DNA from 2 places in the Crystallibacter crystallopoietes genome. Region 1 is predicted to be linked to the other one. Evidence: predicted binding sites of a transcription regulator. Region 1 holds the regulator's gene; the other holds the start of a gene.

Evidence for each region. Region 1 encodes LexA, which represses DNA repair genes until DNA is damaged. Its sites were predicted from a motif close to TCGAACANNTGTTCGA; they were not measured.
Region 2: the regulator LexA is predicted to act here: its motif matches at 4,843-4,858, upstream of AC20117_RS10640 (shikimate dehydrogenase).

What each region holds. Positions count from the first base shown of each region.
Region 1 covers NZ_CP018863.1:3,617,330-3,625,167, reverse strand. The annotation lists gene hisB (imidazoleglycerol-phosphate dehydratase HisB) at 1-425, opposite strand, end outside; gene AC20117_RS16775 (histidinol-phosphate transaminase) at 501-1,595, opposite strand; gene AC20117_RS16770 (LysM peptidoglycan-binding domain-containing protein) at 1,657-2,031, opposite strand; gene lexA (transcriptional repressor LexA) at 2,308-3,072, shown strand; gene AC20117_RS16760 (ATP-dependent DNA helicase) at 3,359-5,431, opposite strand; gene hflX (GTPase HflX) at 5,385-6,932, opposite strand; gene AC20117_RS16750 (class I SAM-dependent methyltransferase) at 7,352-7,838, shown strand, end outside.
Region 2 covers NZ_CP018863.1:2,264,319-2,272,156, forward strand. The annotation lists gene AC20117_RS10625 (FAD-dependent oxidoreductase) at 1-1,026, shown strand, start outside; gene AC20117_RS10630 (IclR family transcriptional regulator domain-containing protein) at 1,090-1,890, opposite strand; gene AC20117_RS10635 (bifunctional sugar phosphate isomerase/epimerase/4-hydroxyphenylpyruvate dioxygenase family protein) at 1,926-3,782, opposite strand; gene AC20117_RS10640 (shikimate dehydrogenase) at 3,814-4,686, opposite strand; gene AC20117_RS10645 (MFS transporter) at 4,963-6,294, shown strand; gene AC20117_RS10650 (LLM class flavin-dependent oxidoreductase) at 6,418-7,458, opposite strand; gene AC20117_RS10655 (lipase maturation factor family protein) at 7,557-7,838, opposite strand, start outside.

The DNA of each region.
Region 1 (7,838 bases):
CCAGTGAAGTGACCGCCAATCAGGTGGTACTCCTGGCCGGCAGGTTCCCCGTCGTGCACCAGATAAGGACGTCCGGAAATGTCCACCACGGCGTTGGCAATGGCTTCATCAAGCGGAACAGTGGCCTCGCCGAACCGCTTGATTCCGGCCTTGTTGCCGAGGGCGCTTTTAAGGACTTCCCCCAGGGTAATGGCGACGTCTTCAACAGTGTGGTGGACGTCGATATGGGTATCGCCGGACGCCTTTACTGTCAGATCCATCAGCGAGTGCTTCGCCAGCGCCGTGAGCATGTGGTCATAGAACGGCACAGTCGTGCTGATATCGGATTGGCCCGTGCCATCGAGGTTCAGTTCCACCAGGACGGAGGATTCACTTGTAGTGCGTTCAAGGCGCGCGGTGCGTCCGGTGGCAATATCCACGGTCATTGGAGTCCTTTGAAGAAAATCGATTTGGCTGTCCACGAAGACGTGCGCCTCTTATATCAGTCTAGGAGAAATCGCTCAGACAAGCTCGCGGAGGCGGTTCAGGAAGGCCGTGGTCTCCGCCTCAGTGCCGGCAGTAACCCGCAGATGGCCCGGAATCCCCACGTCACGGATGAGCACTCCGGCGTCGAGCAAACCCTGCCACACTGCGTGCGGATTGCTTACTCCCCCGAAGAATACGAAGTTCGAATCCGAGGGCGCGGGACGCAGACCCATATCCGTGAGTTCGGACACGATCCTGTCACGCTGGCCCTTAATGTCTTCAACGTTGGCCAACAGCGCATCCGCGTGGTCCAGGGCTGCAACGGCAGTTGCCTGGGTGATGGCGGACAGGTGGTAAGGCAGGCGGACCAAACGCAAGGCATCCGTCACTTCGGGCGCCGCGGCCAGATAGCCCACGCGTGCCCCCGCTAAAGCGAACGCCTTGCTCATCGTTCGCGAAACGATCAGACGCTCCCTGCCCTGCAGCAATTCCAGCGCGCTGGGGGTGCCGGTGTGGGCAAACTCGGCATATGCCTCGTCCACAATGACCATGGTGTTGTATTCGGCCCCGGCCTCGTACACAGCTTCTACAACGTCCAGGCCCAGAGCCGTCCCGGTCGGGTTGTTAGGCGAACAGAGAATGACGATATTGGCGGCTGATTCCCTGACTGCCCGAGCGGCTGCCTCGGCCGTCAAACTGAAGTCGGAGGAGCGAGCTCCGGTGACATATTCGGTGTCTGTGCCGCTTGCGAGCAACGGATACATCGAATATGTAGGAGGAAAGCTCAGTAAGCGTCGGCCTGGACCTCCAAAAGCCTGCAGAATCTGCTGGAGGACTTCGTTCGAGCCATTGGCAGCCCAAACGTTTTCTTCCGTTAGCCCATGGCCCAGGTAACGAGCCAACGCTTGACGCAGTTGTGTAAATTCGCGGTCCGGGTAACGGTTCAACCCCGTTGCTGCCGCCTCGACGGCGGCCGCAATGGCCTTGTGAACACTATCGGGAAGTGGATGGGTGTTCTCGTTAACATTCAGCAGCACCGGCACATGTAGCTGGGGTGCGCCGTAGGGTTCTAAGCCTCTGAGGTTGTCTCTAAGAGGCAGGCGATTCAGGCGTTCTAGCTGGTCACTCACCGATCAAGCTTAAGCTCCGGCCGGCCCGGGGCAGGAATCGGGCCAGCCGGAGGGTCTCATATTACGGCCGCTGGCCGTCGCCGCTGACGGGTACGTGCAGTTGCTGTCCGGCGTGCACGATCGAGTCCGGAAGGTTGTTCAATTGCGAAATCTCAGCGATCACATCGTGCGGATTCCGCTCAGGGGCAACGGCACTGGCGAGTTCCCACAAGGTCTGCCCGGAGCCGACCGTCACAGTGATCGTCTCGCCTGCTCCTAGACCGCCACTGGTGGAGGCCACTGCGGGAGCCGTAAAGAAGCCGATCAGCGTCAACAAAGCAGCAGCCGAAAGGATGAGCGGAAGGCCGATCAACAGCAGACGGCCGCGACGGGTGAGCTGGAGTGGTTGAGTATGGCGCGGTACGGCAGGCGACTGCGGTGCGAGCTGTGCAGACATGTTGACACCTTTCCCGATCTGCGAACGTTTATGTCCGAGATCTCCTTATTCGAATTTACGTTCGAATCCTTCTTCCACAGTTTTAGCACCTATGATCGAACATTGTCGAGACTCACTAGAACAAATGTTTGAAAGTCCACCATGACTCCCCTAGCGTTAAACCAAAGGTGGCCGTACATGAAGTGCATCAGCTGCCACTGACAAAATAAGATTCCGGTTCGAATTCAGGCACGGCACTGCTGACTCGGATCGGACGGAGAAACCGGAGTCCGGGCCATGTCGAAGAACGTTTCCAGAGCAGCTGCCACATCAGACAGCAAACAGACAAAGCCGACTCGGGCTGCAGGGCAGCCCAAGGGCCTGACTGCGCGCCAAAAGAAAATCCTTGAAACCATCCAGGAGTCTGTAAGTGCTAATGGTTATCCGCCATCGATGAGGGAAATCGGTGACACCGTCGGACTGGCAAGCCTGTCCAGCGTGACGCACCAGCTGATCCAACTCGAAAAGATGGGCTACATCCGCCGTGACCCCAAGCGTCCCCGCGCCATGGAAGTGCTGACTCCGCTCGTCATTGAGGACGGCGCTGCCCGAATGGCCGGGGTGGAACAGGCAGACAATGTCAGAAGTATCAACGGTTCCACCGTCTCAGATCTCGGCAGCGGGTCGGACACAGCCATGGTTCCCCTCGTCGGTCGTATCGCCGCCGGCGGCCCCATCCTGGCGGATCAGGTCATCGAAGATGTTATGCCCCTTCCGAGACAGTTGGTTGGCCATGGCGAACTGTTCATGCTTAAGGTCTCCGGCGATTCCATGATTGACGCAGCCATCTGTGATGGTGATTGGGTTGTCGTGCGGAGGCAGCAAAGCGCCAACAACGGAGATATCGTGGCAGCCCTCCTCAACGACGAGGCAACTGTGAAGACATTTCGGCAGCGGGACGGCCATACTTGGTTGTTGCCACAAAACACCCAATACGAACCGATCCTCGGCGACCATGCAACGGTCATGGGCAAAGTGGTTTCAGTGATGCGTACTTTGTAGACGGATGCTATTTGTCGCCAAGGCGGTCTCGTCCCGCCAGCATGGCAGCGAACGGCTTTCCCGCTAGTTGCGGCGCTGCAGCTAACGTTCCCTTGCAATAATGTCCATCTCTTTGGACAGGCCGGAGCTGAGGGCCGGGCGCCTTCTGCGTCACGAGTTCTGTGGTGCCATCACCCACAGACTTGGCCTTCCTGCAGGGTGGGGGCGGTAGGTCCACCCGTGCATGCCTCATCGGACTCGATGAGCACGCACTAATATCATTGGCTTCGCATAGCGGGAAGGGCGGTCAACCCGTCTGACGGGCTGAGAGCCGTTCCAAGATCTGCAGCGCCACGCTCCGGTCCTTAGTTGACCAGAATGGGGGCAATGCAGACCGGAGAAAACTGCCATAACGGGCGTTCGCCAAGCGGGAATCCAGCACCGCGACCATGCCACGATCGCCCGCGGCGCGAATAAGGCGTCCGGCCCCCTGAGCCAGGCGGACTGCGGCGTGGGTAGCGGAGACGGACATAAAACCGTTGCCTCCGGCTTGCGCCACCGAGCGGGTCCTCGCTGTCATGAGAGGGTCATCCGGACGGGGAAACGGAATCCGATCGATGATGACGAGCCTGCAGGCGTCTCCGGGCACGTCCACACCCTGCCATAGGGTCATCGTCCCGAATAGGCAGGTATCCGGCTCCGCCGCAAACTGCTTGACCAAGGCAGCGATCGATGACTCGCCCTGGCACAGGATTTCGCTATTGATCCGCCGTCGCATTTCAGCGGCCGCTTCCTCGGCCGCCCGCCGGGAAGAGAACAGCCCCAATGCCCCGCCTCCGGAAGCCTTCAGGAGTGCCTCCAGCTCGTCCAACTGTTCGGCGCTAGTTCCGCGCTCAGGCTTCGGCAAATGCGAAGCCACATACAGCACTCCCTGCTTCGGATAGTCGAACGGGCTTCCAACGTCTGCACTTGAGTACGCCGGTGCACCGGCCCCCATCAGTCCCAGCGATCCGGCCACCGCATCGAAAGCGTTGCCGATGGCCAACGTCGCCGAAGTCAGAACCACAGTATGGCCGTCAAACAAACCTTCACGTAGCCGTGAGGCCACGGACAGAGGTGCCACGTTGACCGTTGCGGGCTGCGTATCGTCCTCTGACCCGAAATCGGTTCCGGACCCGAAATTGCTGGGCCTGGTAATCCACACGACCTCCCGAGCCTGGGCCGCGGAGAGAATCCGGTCGCATACCTCCAGCACAACCATCAGCCTGGAGCGGGCCATCTGCCGCCCACCGTCCGCGCTGTTCGATGTGTCCGATTTGGAGTCGGAAAGTGCGACTCGGCAAGCCTCACGCAACTGCGTCAGCGCCATCTCATGATCGTCACGCAGCCCAGAGGCCATCAGCCCCGTGGCAGTGGCGGCCAAGGCTATTTCGAGGCTCTTCGCTGCGCTGTTGATCGATTCGACGCTGGCCGCAGTATGCTTGCGGGCCATCGACGCCGCCGTATGCACCATCGCCACCGAGAGCTGCCCAGCGACCGCGCTGGTGACACGGTCCTGCAGTTCATGTGCTTCATCGATGACTACCACGTCGTATTCCGGGAGTACCGACAAGCCTTCAAAGGCATTGATAGCCAGCAGTGCATGGTTGGTGATCACCACGTCCGCTTCACCGGCCCGCGTGCGGGCTTGCTCGCTGAAACACTCTGCCGCCATCGGACACTTCTGCGCTCCGAGGCACTCCATGGAACTCACTGAAACCTGTCGCCACGCCCGATCGCTGACGCCGGGGACGATCTCATCCCGATCGCCTGTGTCAGTCTCGTCCGCCCATTCCCGCAGCCGTACCACTTCTTTTCCTAGCCCGGAGGCCGGGCCAGCGGTTGCCGGGGCAGGATGCGGTACAGCGTCCTCGCCAAGAGTGAAGAGAGCGTCGGGAGCATCTTCCTCGGGGAAACCGCCCGCCAGTTTGTGCCGGCAGAGGTAATTGTTGCGCCCCTTCAGGAGGGCTACATCCACCGGGCGTGGCAGCTCGTCCGAGATAGCCTCGAGCAGCCGCGGCAGGTCGCGCTTGACGATCTGGGATTGCAAGGCCAGCGTCGCGGTGGAAACAACCGCGGGCTTCTCGCTCTCAAGGGCATGGACGATCAGGGGAATGAGATACGCCAATGATTTGCCGGTGCCCGTCCCCGCTTGAACAAGCAGATGTTCATGATTACTGAACGCCTCAGCAACGCGGTCGGCCATCTCATGCTGCCCAGCGCGGTTCTGCCCGCCCATGGCACGCACCGCAACGTCAAGCAGACGCAACGCTTCCTTCTCGTTCAACGACGCCTCAACCACGATGGAGGAAGGGTCCGAGCTCTGCAGCCAGCCCTTCACGGACCTTCACTTCCAGCTTCGTTCCGTTTTCGACATGTTCGACGGAGAGAATCTCCGCATCCGGACTGTGTAGCCGGCTCACCACTTCGCCACGGTCATATGGAATCAACAATTCAAGCTTCACCGTTGGACGTGGAATTCCCTCGCTGATGGCCTCAAGCAGTTCCGGGATTCCTTGACCTGTACGCGCCGAAACCACGACGTGCCGCGGTTCACGCTGGCGCAGACGCTCGACGACAAACGGGTCGGCTGCATCCGCCTTGTTCAGGACTACGATTTCCGGAAGCTTTCGCGCGTCAACTTCAGTGAGCACCTCCCGGACAGCAGCAATCTGTCCTTCGGGATCCGGATGGGAAGCGTCGACAACGTGCAGGATGAGATCCGCATCCGCAGCCTCTTCCAAGGTCGAGCGGAATGCCTCGACCAGTTGAGTAGGGAGCGAGCGGACGAAGCCGACGGTGTCAGCCAGGGTATAACCGAGACCATCGGCGGTTTCGGCCTTCCGCACCGTGGGATCGAGGGTGGCGAAAAGCGCGTTCTCCACCAGGACGCCCGCATTGGTCAGACGGTTCAGCAACGACGACTTGCCCGCATTCGTGTAGCCGACTATGGCAACGGACGGAACAGCATTTCGTTTTCGATTGGCCCGCTTCGTGTCGCGCGCCGGTTTCATCCCGGCGATTTCCCGGCGCAGCTTCGACATGCGGGTACGAATCCGGCGGCGGTCCAGCTCGATCTTAGTTTCACCCGGACCGCGAGAACCAATGCCGCCGCCGGCGGCACCGACCCGGCCACCCGCCTGCCGGGACATTGATTCGCCCCAGCCGCGCAATCTCGGAAGCAGGTATTCGAGCTGGGCCAGTTCCACCTGCGCTTTGCCTTCGCGGCTCTTGGCATGCTGGGCGAAGATATCAAGGATCAGGGCGGTACGGTCGATCACCTTGACCTTGACGATGTCTTCCAGGCCCCGTCGCTGAGACGGAGAAAGTTCGCCGTCCACAATGACGGTATCCGCACCGGTGCTCATCACAATGTCCCGCAGTTCCTGCGCCTTGCCAGATCCAAGGAACGTGCCGGGGTCCGGCTTGAGCCGCCGCTGCACCACACCGTCAAGCACCTCGGAACCTGCGGTCTCTGCCAACGCCGCAAGCTCACGCAACGAATTGTCGGCGTCGTCGGCGGTACCTTCAGTCCAGAGACCGGCAAGGACGACCCGCTCAAGCCGCAGCTGCCGGTATTCGACCTCGGTAACGTCTTCGAGTTCAGTAGAAAGACCTGCAACACGGCGCAAGGCGCGCCGTTCGGCCAAGTCCTGCTGCTCGCCGTCGAATTCCGAGTGTTCCTCGTCCAACGTCGAGATGGCCTGTGCCCTGCCTCTGACACCGCCGGACTTCGTCCGTGCCGCAGTATCCTTGGCCAGAATCCGGTCGATGACCGCCTGGATTTCCTCCGGGCTCAGCTCCGGTTCCGGCGAGGGCTGGCTGTTGCTAGTGGTGGACATGCTCTCCTTTGAAAAGTCTGTAGTTCTATCGTAGACCTCAGCGGCCTCGGGTACCGAGGGGCCAGCCGGTCTATGTTGATGAGGGGTCAAGAAATCCTCCTGACAAAGGGCGGCGCACGGCCGCCGGCACTTAATCTGGTGGGAGCCGCTGCCTTTTTGCTTCGGCTAATGAAGATCGGAAAACTGCGGCACACACCGCCACAGGTTCAAGAAAGAAGGAACTGGCTTACGTTTCCGGATGGACTGTGCGTCATCTTCCCTCGGAGCTGGGCTCAACGGCAGAGAAGATTAGCTGCGGGCCGGGGCTGCCGCAACGGCGCAATCACTTATTCCACATGCAGCTACCATACCAGCACTTCGGCCCGCCTTAGGACTGCCTAGATACACATTCCTCTCCCGGACCACTACTCTGGCGGATTATGGCCACAGATCATTACTTCAGTGCGGAGCCCGAAAAACCCGAGATTCGCAAGCCTCTGACCGTGGTGCTGGACGGACAGTCCCGCCAGCTGACGACGTCCAATGGTATTTTCAGTCCGGACGGCATTGATAAAGGGACGGCGGTTCTCCTGGCCGACGTGCCCTCCCCACCTGCAAGCGGGAACCTTCTGGATATTGGCTGCGGCTGGGGACCGATCGCTCTCACTCTTGCCTTGAAGTCGCCCGGGGCAGCGGTGACCGCCGTCGATGTCAATACCCGGTGCATCGCCTTGACCAATGACAACGCCCGCACCCTCGGGTTGGCGAACGTCCGCGCTTGCCTGCCTGAAGAAGTGGACCCTGAACTGCGCTTCGATGCGATCTGGTCAAATCCGCCGATCCGGATCGGCAAGAGCGAGCTACATTCCCTGCTCATGCTGTGGCTGCCGCGACTGGCGCCCGGGGGAAACGCCTGGTTAGTCGTCC
Region 2 (7,838 bases), 1.4 Mb from region 1:
ACGGATAACAGCGGAAAGGTGACGGGCGCCGTCGTGAGCTCCCCGGAGGGAGAGCTGCGCATCAAGGCGGCCCGGGGCGTTGTGCTGGCGGCAGGCGGGTTCCCCAACGATGTTCAGCGCCGGAAGGGACTGTTCCCGAAGACGCCGACGGGTGCAGCGCATTGGTCCCTGGCGCCCAAGGAGGCTAACGGAGATGGCATCAGCCTGGGCCAGTCCGTCGGCGGACACTTCAAGACGGACGTCCAGTCCCCGGCGGCCTGGTGCCCGGTTTCGCTGGTGCCCTACCGCAGCGGCCGGGTGGGAACGTTCCCCCATATTATGGACCGTGCGAAGCCTGGCAGCATCGGCGTGCGTGCCGACGGCCGGCGGTTCGTGAACGAGGCCAACGGCTATTACGACTACGTCTCAGCCCTGATCGGGTCCACACCCGACGGGGAGGAGGTGCAGTCCTGGCAGATCGCCGATTCGGTCTTCGTGCGCAAGTACCCGCTGGGAATGGCGAAGCCGCTGCCGGTACCGCTGTTTCCGTACCTGCGATCGGGATACTTGATGAAGGGCCGCACCCTGGAAGATCTCGCCGCCAAGTGCGGGATCGACCCAGTGGCACTGAGGGAAACGGTTGAGCGGTTCAATGAGAACGCCCGCAAGGGTGTAGACCCGGACTTTGACCGCGGCGGGACCGAATTCAACCGCTACGGCGGCGACCAGAAGGTCAAGCCAAATCCCTCGCTGGCCCCGATTGAGAGGGCCCCCTTCTACGCGGTCCGTGTGGTGCCTGGCAGTTTCGGCACTTTCGCCGGGCTGGAGGCGGACGGCCGTGCACGGGTATTAAATAGCGACGGCGAGCCCATAGAAGGTCTGTATGTCGCCGGCAATGACCAAGCCAGCGTGATGGGCGGCCATTATCCGGCTGGGGGAATCAACCTCGGACCGGCTTTGGCGTTCGGCTACATAGCCGGGCGGGATCTGGCCGGCGCCACCAGCTACGAAGACGACGGAAGCGTACAGACGGCCTCACCGGCATGAGCCCGGAACACGGTGATCCACCATCCTGCTGATGGCCGCCACCGATGGTCTGTCGGCCAGGGACTACTGTCTTGCGCCACGTCCGCCGAAGTCGTCGGCGATACGCTCCGCCGCCGCTTGCAGTCGGGGGAGGATTGTTTCGGCGATGGTCGCCTCCGGACCGCGGTGGGTCTGCAGCGAGACGTTGAGCGCGGCGATCAGGTCGCCGCCGCGGCGTACCGGAACCGCGAGCCCGCGCAGGCCGTCGTCGAGCTCCCGGGAGACCAGGGACCAGCCGCGCTCTGCCGTGCGTTCGACCTCTTCCCGCAGCTCGGCGATGCTGCTGACAGTGTGCTGCGTGTACTGCGTGATCTCGATACCGTCGAAGAACGCTTCGCGGCTGGCCAGCGGCAGCCCGGCGACGAGTACGCGGCCCATCGAAGTGGCCCAGGCCGGGAACCGGGTTCCCACGTTGACGGATACCCGGAGCATCCGCGGGGCCAGCACCCGGGAAATGTAAACCACATCGGTGCCGTCCAGGATGCACAGCGATGCAGTCTCATCCAGGTCTACGGCGAGTTGCTTCAAGTGCGGTTCGGCGATTTGCGGCAGGGTCAGGCTGGAGAGGAAAGTGGCGCCGATATCCAGCGCGCGCGGCGTCAGCTCGAAGACGCTGCCGTCGTTGCGCAGGTAGCCCAGGTCGGTCAGCGTCAGCAGGAACCGCCGTGCCGCGGCGCGGCTGAGGTCTGCCTTCGCGGCGGCCCGGGTGATGGTCAGGCGCGGTTCATCGGCGCTGAAGGCCAGTAGGACTGCGAGGGTCTTCTCCGCCGACTTGACCCAATAGGCAGGGGTCTCCTCGCTGACGGCTTCGTCGAGCTGTTCCATGGTCCTAACTTTCCTTGCGGGCAATCCCAGTGATTCTAGCCGTGTTTGCTCAGCAGGTACTGCGCGGACAGGCGGACCGGGGCGTTCGGTGCGCCATACCCGTCGTAGCTGCTGCGGCGTTCGACTACTTCGAAGAAGACACTTCCCACGGTGGCGGTGTAGAAGTGCAGGAACTCGCCCGTCTCGTCCCGATCGTAGAGCAGGTTCAGTTCCTGCAGCGTGGCCAGCAGCTCCGGGGCAAGCCGGAAGCGGGCCTGCAGGTCCGCGTAGTAGTTGGCCGGGATCTTCAGGAACTCCAGCCCGCTGGCCACCGCGTTGCGGGCCAAGGCGATCAGGTCGGTGCAGGCGAAGGCGATGTGCTGCGGGTAGGCAGACTCCGCCGAGGGGCCCGGCTGTTCCATCACCAGCGGGGCGATGTTCAGCGCGAGGCGGACATTGCCGTCCTCGGTGCGCATGACCTGGCTGCGCACCAGGCCTACCGGGCTGGGGACCTCGGTGGACGGCCGCGGGGCCAGCGACAGCGTGCTTTCGTAGAAGAGGACGCTTTCGTCGAAATGCTGCCAGGGCTGGGCCAGATTGACGTGGTCGATATGGGTGATCAGGTCCTGGCCCGACCGCTTGGCGCCGTCGGTAGCGAATTCGTCCGTCCAGGCTGCCGTTCCGTCCGGCGTCGCCTCGCAGAGGAAGATCTCCGTGGAGTCCGGTGCCTTGACCGCCTGAAGCACGGCCTCGTTGGCCTGGCTCTGGCGCGGCACGGCGGTGGCCTTGAGCTGGAGCGCGCGGGAGGCGGCGACCAGCGGGTCTTCGACGTCGAAGGCCAGGGCCGCGATGGTCGGCTCAAGCCCGCGTGCCTGCTGCTCATTGATGATGATGCGGGCCTGGCCCTGCGTCCACAGCTGCACCGGCTTGGTGCGGTGCCGGCCCCGGAACGTGAAGCCGAGTTGCGAGAGCAGTTGCTGGACGTGCTCCGTGTTCTCCGCTTTGACCTCGGCGAAGTTGAAGCCGGTGGGCTCGGCGACCTGCGGCAGGGTGGCCAGCTGCATCGGGTAGCGGGCGTCCGGCCCGTCGGTTTCGAGCAGGTGGACCGAGGTGCGTTCCTCGAGCCAGATCAGCGAACGCATGGCATCGACGGCGGTGCGTTCCTCGTCGGCCTGGCGGAAGACGTCGTTGAAAATCTCCAGCGACACCGGCCCGTTGTAGCCGCTGCGGACCAGGTGGCCCATGAACTTGTCCAGTTCCCAGGCACCCTCGCCCGGGAAGACGCGGTAGTGCCGGCTCCAGGACAGGATGTCCATGCTCAGCTGTGGCGCGTCGGCCAGCTGGACGAAGAAGATTTTCTCCGCCGGGATCTTCTCGATTCCAGCCGGATTCCAGCCACGGGAGAGGATATGGAAGCTGTCCAGGCACGTGCCGATGTTCGGGTGGTCCGCCAGGTCCACGATCCGCATGGCGTGTTCGAAATCGTTGACAAATGTGCCCCAGGCCAGTGCCTCGTAGGCGATGCGGATGCCGTACCGGGCGGCGAGGTCGCCGAGCCGGCGGAGCTGGGCCGCGGCGAGTTCGTCGTCGTCGATCGTGGCGGTGCCGACGTTGCTGCAGAGCAGCATCAGGTCCATCCCGAGGCTGCGCATCAGCCGGAACTTCGCCTCGGCGCGGTAGAGGTTCTCCGCCAGCAGCTCTTCGGGCACGCCCTCGAAGTCCCGGAACGGCTGGTACAGGTCCAGGCTGAGGCCGAGCCGGGCAGCCAGGTCCCGGATTTCCTCGGGGCTGTGCGGGGAGACCAGCAGGTCCTGTTCGAAGATTTCGATTCCGTCGAAGCCCGCGTTGGCGCAGGCGTGCATCTTTTCTTCGAGCGTTCCGCTCAGGCAAACGGTGGCAATGGAGGTGCGCAACAGGGGACCTTTCGAAGGCAGTGGAGAAATGCTAGAGGCCTTGGGCCAGGAGTTCGAGGAAGTGTCCGCGCATGCGGGCCGGATCGGGCTCCAGTCCGGTGATGTAGCGGAAAGCATCGACCGCCTGGCCGACGGCCATGTGCCCGCCGTCGAGCACGCGGCAGCCCTTGGCAGCGGCGGTCTTGATCAGTTCGGTCTCCACCGGGCGGTAGATGACGTCGGCCACCCAGTGCCGCGGCTCAAGCAGCTCGGTGTCCAGCGGCAGGCCCGGGTGGTTGTACATGCCCACCGGTGTGGCGTTGAGGATTCCGTCGGCGGCGGCGAGGACGGCGGGGAGGTCTTCCATCGGTGCGGCGGCGACCTGCTGCTGGGGGAAGAGCTCGGCCAACGCGGCGGCACGTTCGGCGGCGCGGGCCGGGTCAAGGTCCAGCAGCGTCAGTTTTTGCGCGCCCTTCTTGAGCAGGGCGAAGGCGACGGCGGAACCGGCGCCGCCGGTGCCCAACTGCACCACCGAACTGAGTTCCGCATCCGGCAGCCCGTTGTCCATGCCCATGCTGAAACCGGAAAAATCCGTGTTGTGGCCGAGGAACTTGCCGTCCTGGATCAGGACGGTGTTGACCGCGCCGAGCCGGCGGGCGTCGTCGGAAATCTCATCCAGGTGTTCCATCACCAGCTGTTTGCAGGGGTGCGTGATGTTGAACGCGTTGTAGCCGAGCTCGCGGCCCTGGCGCAGCAGCTCGCCGACATCTTCGCCCGGACGGCCGAGCGACGTCAGGTCAATGGGCCGGTACAGATAGCGGATGCCATGGTGGTCAGCCTCGCGTTCGTGCATGGGCGGCGTCAGCGACACCGTGATCCCGTCACCGATCAGGCCGACTAAATAGGACTCCGACACCGTGCTCATGTGACTACCTTCCCTCGTTCGGTTTCTGCACAATTGTACGCATATCGCACAGGAGATGGAAGGCCGGGGGCGCGGAAGGTGAGGGAAGCCGGATGCGGGCGACCTGAAGGCTGGTCGGGCAGACGTCTTGCACATGCCCTGTGAGGTGGGCTACCTTTTAACAACCGTTCGATTTGTGCACATCCGTGCGGATTGCGCACATCATCCAGGCGGGCCACCCGCCTCCGGCCGTTTCCCCGGCCCGCCAGATCCCGCAGCAGTTGCAAGGAGCACTCCATGACCGCCGTTCACCAAGAGGATGAGGCCTTCGCCCATCACGGCAAGACGCCGAAGCGGGCTGCCATCGCCAGCTTCATGGGCAGCGCCGTCGAATACTACGACTTCTTTATCTTCGGCTCCGCCGCAGCGCTGATCTTCCCGCACGTGTTCTTCCCGGACGAAAGCGCGAATGCCGGAATCATGTCGCTGGCGACGTTCGGCTTCGCCTACATCGCCCGCCCGGTCGGCGCCATCTTCGTGGGGCACTTCGGCGACCGGATCGGCCGGCAGAAGGTCCTGATGTTCACGCTGGTGCTGATGGGTGCCTCCACGTTCATCATCGGCTGCATTCCGGACTTCCAGACCATCGGCTGGTGGGCTCCCGCCATCCTGGTGCTCTGCCGCCTGATGCAGGGGCTTTCCGCCGCCGGCGAGCAGGCCGGTGCCAGCTCGCTGACGCTGGAGCACGCTCCCGACAACCGCCGGTCCTTCTTCACCTCCTGGACCCTGACCGGCACCCAGGGCGGCCAGATCCTCGCGGCCCTGGTCTTCATCCCCGTGGTGGCCCTGCCTGACGAGATCAAGTACGGCATCGGCTGGCGCATCCCGTTCTGGCTCAGCGCTATCGTCGTCATCGTCACCTACTTCATCCGCCGTTCGCTGCATGAAACCCCGACTTTCGAGGCCGCCAAGGCCAACAACGAAATCGCGAAGCTCCCGGTCGCCGTGCTGCTGAAGAGCCACTGGCGCGACGTCCTGCGCGTGATCTGCTGCGCGTTCATCGCCGCCGTCTCCACTGTCTACGGCACGCTGGCAATCAAGTACGGCGCCGAGGTCGGCAGCGTCGATGAAGGCATTACGCTGTGGCTGGTGGTCGCGGGCAACATCGGCGCCCTGTTCACCCAGCCGCTCTTCGGCAAGCTTGCGGACAGGATTGGCCGCAAGCCGGTCTTCATCTACGGTGCCGTCGGCAGCGCGGTCTTCATGCCGTTCTATCTGCTCTCGATGGAATCGGGCAACACGCTGCTGCAGTTCACCCTGTCCGTGGTGACCTTCTCCTGCGCCTACGCCGCGGCCAACGCCGTCTGGCCCTCGTTCTACGCCGAGATGTTCAGCGCCAAGGTCCGCTTCTCCGGGCTGGCCATCGGCACCCAACTGGGCTTCCTAATGGCCGGGTTCGCCCCGTCCATCGTGGCGGCGATCGGCGGTATCCAGGAAGGCGGCTGGGTTGCCACCAGCATCTTCACCGCGGCCATCTGCGCCATCGCGGCGGTCTCCGCGCTGACCGCCCGGGAAACCTACAAGGTTCCGACCGAAGAGCTCGGCAAGCGCAAGCCGGTCACCGTCTAAATCCAATGCAGTAAAAGCCAGCGTACGACGCCGGCGGGAGACTTTTTCACAAGTCTCCCGCCGGCGTCGTGCTTGGTTGGGCAGTAGTTGGATGGCCTTGGCTGGTTGGCCTGGTTTGCCGGCCTATTCCGCGGCGAGCTGCTCGCGGACGGCGGGGGCCACTTCCTTGCCGTAGAGCTCGATGCTGCGCATCAGCTTCTCATGCGGGAGCGTGCCGAGGCTGTACTTCATATCCCAGCGGTTCAGCCCCAGACCCTTGGCCACCTTGACGATCTTGGTGGCCACGGTCGCGGGCGAGCCAACAAACAGGGCGCCGTCCGGGCCGGCCTCCGCCTCGAACTGTCCGCGGGTCATGCGGCTCCAGCCGCGCTCGCGGCCGATGCGTTCCTGCATGTCCACGTAGTGCGGCCACATCTCTTCCTTGGCCTGCTCGTCCGTGGCGGCGATGTAGCCGGGGGAGTGGGCGCCGACGGGCAGCCGCGGCTGGCCGAACTGGTCCAGGGCCTTGTGGTAGAGCTCCACGAAGGGCGCGAAGTTCATCGGGGCGCCGCCGATAATGGCGAGCATAAGAGGCAGGCCGTAGTGGGCGGCGCGCACCACGGACTGCGGCGTGCCGCCCACGGCAATCCAGGTGGGGAGCGAGCCCGAGGCCGTCGGCGGGTAGATCGTTTTGTTCTCCAGCGGCCCCCTCGTCTGCCCGGCCCAGGTAACCGGCTTTTCCTTGCGGAGTTCGGTGAAGAGCTGGAGCTTTTCGTCGAACAGGATGTCGTAGTCGGCCAAGTCCAGGCCGAACAGCGGGAAGGACTCGGTGAAGGAGCCGCGGCCGAGGATCACTTCGGCGCGTCCGTTGGAGACGGCATCGAGCGTGGAGAAACGCTGGAAGACGCGCACCGGATCATCCGAGGAAAGCACGGTGACGGCCGAGCCCAGCCGGATGTTCCTGGTCTGTCCCGCAATGGCGGCCAGGACCACCTCCGGTGCGGAGATGGCGAAGTCCTCGCGGTGGTGTTCGCCGATGCCGATGAAGTCCAGCCCTACCTCGTCCGCCAGCACCGCCTCGGCGACAACATTGCGGATCACTTGGTCCTGCGGGAGGGGCCTGCCGTCGGCGTCGTAAGTTACGTCCCCGAAAGTGTCCAGACCCAGTTCGATTTTCCGTGCCACGCTGCGGGCGCCTTCCTGAAGAATGATCAATGCGTTTGCATCATTTGTGGCAACCGCGCGGTGCGGAATCTTATTCCGGCCGGGTTATTCCGGCCGGCTTAGTCCGATCGGGCCTTCTTCATCGGTGCCACGAACATGCCGACCGGCCGCCGGATCCACCACAGCCCGGTGGCCTTCTTTTCCTGCCGGGTGGAGTAGCGGTAGTGGTAGACCAGAGCCCGGACCTGCCGGGGCGGTTCGCCGTCGAACGGATCGATCCTCAGCAGTTTCAGGGTCGCCCGGTCCGCAGCCAGCAGGCGCCGCAGGAACGGGATGAACCAGCTCTCGCCCGGTGCGCCGAGGGCCAGGAACCACATCAGCCAGTCCAGCCTCAGATGGTA